Linked DNA regions of Actinocorallia herbida. The protein of the gene in region 2 binds, or shares a complex with, the protein of the main gene of each other region. Links are inferred from orthologs where the notes say so. Each region holds a gene or a part of one and is shown on either strand. Other genes may lie near its edges.

The links.
Region 1: the proteins of pcrA (region 2) and uvrB are in contact, whole or in part, in a crystal structure (PDB 7EGT), measured with the Thermus thermophilus proteins. The link is inferred for Actinocorallia herbida from one-to-one orthologs. Residues at the interface, in WP_096412145.1 of Thermus thermophilus: His654, Arg656, Phe657, Gln666, Asp668, Glu669, Lys680, Arg681, Leu682, Ser683, Lys685, Tyr686, Ala687; in WP_096411307.1 of Thermus thermophilus: Glu23, Leu25, Arg26, Asp27, Gly28, Glu29, Arg30, Phe31, Arg55, Glu326, Asp327, Phe328, Glu379, Ser382, Gln383, His398, Gly400, Arg401.

Annotation. Positions count from the first base shown.
Region 1 is NZ_RJKE01000001.1:1,604,182-1,607,463, forward strand. The notes cover bases 96-3,066. They hold uvrB (excinuclease ABC subunit UvrB), read left to right. Parts: upstream 96-509; coding sequence 510-2,624; downstream 2,625-3,066. Other genes in these bases: EDD29_RS07595 (YsnF/AvaK domain-containing protein), read left to right, coding at 96-363; EDD29_RS07605 (TetR-like C-terminal domain-containing protein), read right to left, coding at 2,602-3,066. In the rest of the region: more of EDD29_RS07595, read left to right, coding at 1-95; more of EDD29_RS07605, read right to left, coding at 3,067-3,186. UniProt on the Escherichia coli protein: The UvrABC repair system catalyzes the recognition and processing of DNA lesions. A damage recognition complex composed of 2 UvrA and 2 UvrB subunits scans DNA for abnormalities.
Region 2 is NZ_RJKE01000001.1:8,558,946-8,562,248, reverse strand. The notes cover bases 312-3,303. They hold pcrA (DNA helicase PcrA), read right to left. Parts: upstream 2,932-3,303; coding sequence 691-2,931; downstream 312-690. Other genes in these bases: EDD29_RS38810 (SRPBCC family protein), read left to right, coding at 3,008-3,303; EDD29_RS38820 (LCP family protein), read left to right, coding at 312-686. Also shown: more of EDD29_RS38820, read left to right, coding at 1-311. UniProt on the Escherichia coli protein: A helicase with DNA-dependent ATPase activity. Unwinds DNA duplexes with 3'-5' polarity. Translocates on single-stranded DNA with 3'-5' polarity. Initiates unwinding more efficiently from a nicked substrate than double-stranded DNA.

The DNA.
Region 1 (3,282 bases), 7.0 Mb from region 2 along the record:
GTCGACGTGGTGCCCGTGGAGGAGCGCGTCCGGCTCGTGCACGAGGAGTTCGACCTGGAGCGGGTCCCGGTGACCGAGTCCCAGACGCCCGGCGCCGACCAGATCGGCGAGGACACCGTCGAGATCGTGCTGCGCGGCCAGCGGGCCTTCGCGGTCAAGGAGACGCACGCGGTCGAGCGGGTCAGGCTGAACGTCAAGCAGGTCCCCGAGGAGCGGATCATGCGCGACGAGATCCGCCGCGAGCGGATCGAGGTCGAGCGGTTCGAGGACGGGGTCGGCCGCCACGTCGGCGCCGGGAACCCGGCCGAGACGACCCGCCGCGACACGCCGATCGACCCGGGCGGCAGGCCCGACCGCCGGTAGGGCGCGGAGGCGGAAGGGGACCGGGATGCCGTACGGCGGCCTCCCGGTCCCCCTGGCGTTCGCGAGCCCGGGCCCGCCGTTCCCGCGCGGGCGATTCTGTCGGTGGCGGGCCGTACGGTGGAGGTGGACATTGTGGGAGGTGGACCGTGCGGGACGAACTCGATCTTCAGCGCATCCGCAAGCCCTTCGAGGTCGTCACCGAGATGACGCCGTCGGGGGACCAGCCGGGGGCGATCGCCGCGCTGGCCGAACGGGTCTGGGCGGGGGAGAAGGACTCGGTGCTGCTGGGCGCCACCGGCACCGGCAAGACCGCCACGGTCGCCTGGCTCATCGAGCAGGTGCAGCGGCCGACCCTGGTGATGCTGCCCAACAAGACCATCGCCGCCCAGTTCGCCAACGAGCTGCGCGAGATGCTGCCGGGCAACGCGGTCGAGTACTTCGTCTCCTACTACGACTACTACCAGCCGGAGGCGTACGTCCCGCAGACGGACACCTACATCGAGAAGGACTCCTCGATCAACGACGAGGTGGAGCGCCTGCGGCACTCGGCGACCTCGTCCCTGGTGACCCGGCGGGACGTGGTGGTCGTCGCCTCGGTCTCCTGCATCTACGGCCTCGGCGCGCCCGAGGAGTACATCAACCAGATGATCAAGCTCAAGGTCGGCGACGAGATCGACCGCGACAAGCTGTTGCGCCGCCTGGTGGACATCCAGTACGCGCGCAACGACCTCGCCTTCACCCGCGGCACGTTCCGGGTCCGCGGCGACACCATCGAGGTGATCCCGCAGTACCAGGAGCTCGCCGTCCGGGTGGAGATGTTCGGCGACGAGATCGACAAGCTGTCCACGCTGCACCCGCTCACCGGCGAGGTGCTCGAGGAGCACACCGAGCTGCACATCCTGCCCGCCACCCACTACGGCGCGGGCGAGGAGCGGATGATCAAGGCGATCGAGGGGATCGAGGCCGAGCTGGCCGAGCGCCTGGCCGTCCTGGAGGGCCAGGGCAAGCTGCTGGAGGCCCAGCGGCTGCGCATGCGCACCACCTACGACCTGGAGATGCTGCGCCAGATCGGCTCCTGCTCGGGCATCGAGAACTACTCCCGGCACATGGACGGCCGCGAGGCGGGCACCGCCCCGAACACCCTGCTGGACTTCTTCCCCGACGACTTCCTGCTGGTGGTGGACGAGTCCCACCAGACCATCCCGCAGATCGGCGCGATGTACGAGGGCGACGCCTCCCGCAAGCGCCAGCTCGTCGACCACGGCTTCCGGCTCCCCTCGGCCCTGGACAACCGGCCGCTCAAGTGGGAGGAGTTCCTGGAGCGGATCGGCCAGACCGTCTACCTGTCGGCCACCCCGGGCCCGTACGAGCTCGGCCGGGTCAAAGGCGACGTGGTGGAGCAGGTGATCCGCCCGACGGGCCTGGTCGACCCCCAGATCGTCGTCAAGCCCACCAAGGGCCAGATCGACGACCTGGTGCACGAGATCCGGGTCCGCACCGAGAAGGACGAGCGGGTCCTGGTCACCACCCTCACCAAGAAGATGGCCGAGGACCTCACCGACTACCTGCTGGAGCTGGGCGTCCGCGTCCGGTACCTGCACAGCGAGGTCGACACCCTGCGCCGGATCGAGCTGCTGCGCGAGCTGCGCCAGGGCGAGTTCGACGTGCTGGTCGGCATCAACCTGCTCCGCGAGGGCCTCGACCTGCCCGAGGTCTCCCTGGTGTCGATCCTGGACGCCGACAAGGAGGGCTTCCTGCGCTCGGAGACATCGCTGATCCAGACGATCGGCCGCGCGGCCCGCAACGTCTCCGGCGAGGTCCACATGTACGCCGACAAGATCACCCCGTCGATGGAGCGGGCGATCGACGAGACCAACCGGCGCCGGGCCAAGCAGGAGGCCTACAACACCGAGCACGGCATCGAGCCGACGGCCCTGCGCAAGAGGATCGCCGACATCCTCGACTCCATCGTCCGCGAGGACGAGGACACCGCGGTGATGATGGGCGGCTCCGGCAGGGCCCAGTCGCGCGGGAAGGCCCCCGTGCCGGGCTTCGGCAGCCGCGCCGAGGTCGGCAGGCACACCGCCGATCTGGTCACCGACCGGCCACGTGCGGAGCTGGAGGGCCTGGTCGCCTCGCTGACCGACCAGATGCACCAGGCCGCCGCCGATCTCCAGTTCGAGGTCGCGGCCCGGCTGCGGGACGAGATCAAGGAGCTGAAGCGGGAGCTGCGCGACCTCAAAGAGGCCGGCATCTCCTGAGCAGCGGCAGCACCAGCCGGTCGGCGAGCCGCTCGGCGGCCCCGGGGTCGCTGACGGGGTCGAGCAGCGCCATCCGGTAGCCGAGGTAGGCGGGGACCGCCGAGAAGGCCAGGTCGAGGTCGGCGTCGGGGTCGACCTCGCCGCGCAGGACCGCCCTGCCGACGATGCGCTTGGCGACCTCGTTGCGCGGCAGGATGATCCGGCGCCGGTAGGCCCGGTTGAGCTCGGGGTCCACCGGCAGGCGGGCGGCCAAGGCCGTCATCAGGTCGTGGTGCAGGGCCTGTTCGCGCAGCAGGTCGGAGATGAACGCCACGAGCTCCTCGCGCAGCCCCAGCTCGCCCGGGTCGGGCGGGGTGGGGAAGCAGCCGGCGACCAGCGCCTCCATCAGCAGGTCGGCGATCGCCGGCCAGCGCAGCCGCAGCGCGGGGAGGGAGACCCCGGCCCGGTCGGCCACGGCCTCGTGGGTGAGCGCGGGGTCCGTGCGGAACGCCTCGATGACCGCGGCGTAGATCGGGCCGCGCGCGGCAGACCCCGCCGGGGTCTCCTGGTTGGTCAGGATCACGCCCCCGCCTTCGCAGTCGGTTGCTCTTCGGTTACTCAGAATGGTGAAAAGTGTGGCAATACGACGGGTCGTCCGGAGGGTGTTCCAGCAAAAAGT
Region 2 (3,303 bases):
CGGACATCGTCCCGGGCGTCGCGGACGGGAAACGCGGCCCCGACCTGCTCAAGGACACCGTCGGGGGCGTCCTCGGCCTCCAGGTGGACTACTACGTGATGGTGGACATGGCCGGGTTCGCCCAGCTCGTCGACGCCGTCGGCGGGGTCCGGATCAACGTTGCCGAGGAGCTGGTCTACGGCAAGCAGAGCCAGGGCCGCATCCCGGCGGGCGACCAGATCCTCACCGGCGAGCAGGCCCTGTGGTTCGGCAGGACCCGCACCAACAGCGACGACTACAACCGGATGGGCCGGCAGAAGTGCCTGCTCTACGCGCTGTCCCAGCAGGCCGACCCGGGCACGCTGCTCACCAGGTTCCACGGCATCGCGGGCGCCGCCAAGCGAGCGGTCTCCACCGACCTGCCGTCCAACGCGCTGCCCGGGCTGATCAGGCTGTCGAAGAAGATCCGCGGCAAGGACGTGCGGAGCGTCCAGTTCGTCCCGCCGCTGATCAGCACCGCCTACCCGGACTGGGAGCTGATCCGCGCCAAGGTCACCGAGACCCTGGCCGCCAAGCCGGCCCCGGCCAAGAAGCCGACCGCGGTGGTCGGCCCGGCCGCCGCGACGACCGCGCCGGAGACCCCGGCCGCCGAGGCGACCGCGACGGAGCCGGCCGAGCCGGACTCCCTCGCGACCACCTGCGGCTGAGGCGTTACAGCTTCTCGATCGGGGCCCAGCGCAGCACGAGGTGCTTGACCCCTTCGCCGCTGCCGAAGTCGACGGACGCCGCGGCCTTGTCGCCGACGCCGTCCACCGCCACGACGGTGCCGAGCCCGTACTTGTCGTGCGTGACGCGGTCGCCGACGGCGAGGTTCGGCACCGCGCGGTTGCCGGGCGAGCGCGCCCCCGCGCGGGAGGCCGCCGACGCCAGCGCGGGCGCCGTGATCGGCTCCGCGGCCTTCTCGACGAGCAGGGTCGGCGGGATCTCCTTGAGGAACCGCGAGACCGGGTTCGACTGCGGCGCGCCCCACGACGAGCGCATCTGCGCCCGGGAGACGTGCAGCCGCTCCCGCGCCCGGGTGATGCCGACGTAGGCCAGGCGGCGCTCCTCCTCCAGCTCCTTGGGGTTGCCGAGCGCCCGCAGGTGCGGGAACACGCCGTCCTCCATGCCGGTGAGGAACACCACGGGGAACTCCAGGCCCTTGGCGGTGTGCAGGGTCATCAGGGTGACCACGCCCGCGCCGTCGTCGGGGATCTGGTCGGAGTCGGCGACCAGCGAGACCCGCTCCAGGAACGCGGTCAGCTGGTTCGGCGGCTGGGCGTCGGCCTCCTCGCGGTCGGCGTCGCCCTCGGCGAACAGGTCCTCGAACTCCCGCGCGACGTTCTCCAGCTCCTGGAGGTTCTCGACGCGGGTCTCGTCCTGCGGGTCCTTGGACGCCCGCAGCTCGGCCAGGTAGCCGGTCTTGTCCAGCACCGCCTGGACGATCTCGGCGGGGCCGTGCCCGGCGACCATGGCCTGGAGCTCGTCCAGCAGCGCGACGAACTCGTTGATCGCGTTGAGGGAGCGGGTGGCCAGGCCCGGGACGGTCTTGGCCTCGCGCAGCGCCTGCCAGAACGAGATCCGCGACCGGGCCGCGTGCACCTCGACACAGGCTTCGGCGCGGTCGCCGATGCCGCGCTTGGGCACGTTGATGATCCGGCGCAGCGAGACGGTGTCCTCGGGGTTGGCCAGCACCCGGAGGTAGGCCAGGAGGTCCCGGATCTCCTTGCGCTCGTAGAACCGGACGCCGCCGACGACCTTGTAGGGCAGGCCGACCCGGATGAAGACCTCTTCGAACACCCGGGACTGGGCGTTGGTCCGGTAGAAGACCGCCACGTCGCCGGGCTTCACGGCGAACTCGTCGCCGAGCCTGTCGATCTCGTTCGCGACGAACGCGGCCTCGTCGTGCTCGTTGGAGGCCGCGTAGCTGGTGATCTTCTCGCCCTCGCCCTGGTCGGACCAGAGGCGCTTGGGCTTGCGGTCGCCGTTGCGCTCGATGACCGCGTTGGCGGCCGACAGGATCGTCTGGGTGGAGCGGTAGTTCTGCTCCAGCAGGATCGTGGTCGCGTCCGGGTAGTCGCGCTCGAACTCCAGGATGTTGCGGATCGTCGCGCCCCGGAAGGCGTAGATCGACTGGTCGGCGTCGCCGACCACGCACAGCTCGGCCGGGCCGAGGTCCTCGACGGGCGCGGCGAGGCGCCTGACGAGTTCGTACTGGGCGTGGTTGGTGTCCTGGTACTCGTCGACGAGGATGTGCCGGAACCGCCGCCGGTAGTGCTCGGCGACGTCCGGGAAGATCTCCAGCAGGTTGACCGTGGTCATGATGAGGTCGTCGAAGTCCATGGCGCCCGCCTGGAGGAGGCGGGCCTGGTACATCTCGTACGCCTCGGCCAGGGTCTGGTCCATGTGCGTGGTGGCCCGCGCCTTGAACGTCTCATAGTCGATGAGCTCGTTCTTGAGGTTGGAGACCTGCGCGGAGAACGACTTGGGCGGGTAGCGCTTGGGGTCGAGGTCCAGCTCGCGGCAGACCAGGGCCATCAGCCGCTGGGAGTCGGCCTGGTCGTAGATGGAGAACGAGCTGGGGTAGCCCAGTCGGGAGGCTTCGCGGCGCAGGATGCGCACGCAGGCGGAGTGGAAGGTCATCACCCACATGGCGCGCGAGCGGGGGCCGACCAGGGCGTCGATGCGCTCCTTCATCTCCCCGGCCGCCTTGTTGGTGAACGTGATCGCCAGAATCTGGCCGGGGTGGACGTCCCGCTCCGACAGGAGATGGGCGATCCGGTGCGTGAGGACCCTGGTCTTGCCGGATCCGGCGCCCGCGACGATGAGCAGCGGACCGCCGGCGTGGACCACGGCGGCGCGCTGCGGCGGGTTCAGCCCGTCAAGGAGAGGGTTCGAGGTTGCAGTCGACATCACCTTCGAGTGTATGGCCGACCGCCGACAGAGGGGCCTCTTGTCGGCATCGTAAGCAGAGCCTTACAGTCGGCGCATGCTCCAGAACGCGACTTTCTCCGCCCTGACGGCGGCGGCACCGGACCGCGTCTTCCGGCACCTCGCGATCGCCGAGGCCTGGCCGGTGTGGATGCGCCTGCCGACCAAGGCCCGCCGGGCCGTCGACGGGGCGCCGGAGCCCGACGGGGTCGGCGCGGTCCGCGCCATTTTCCCGGTGCGCGAGCAATGTGTGGCTTACACACAAGATGAGCACTACGCGTACGTCATGCTCTTCCCCCGGCCCATCAAGGGCTATCGGGCCGATGTCCGGCTCACCCCGAAGGGCGACGGGAC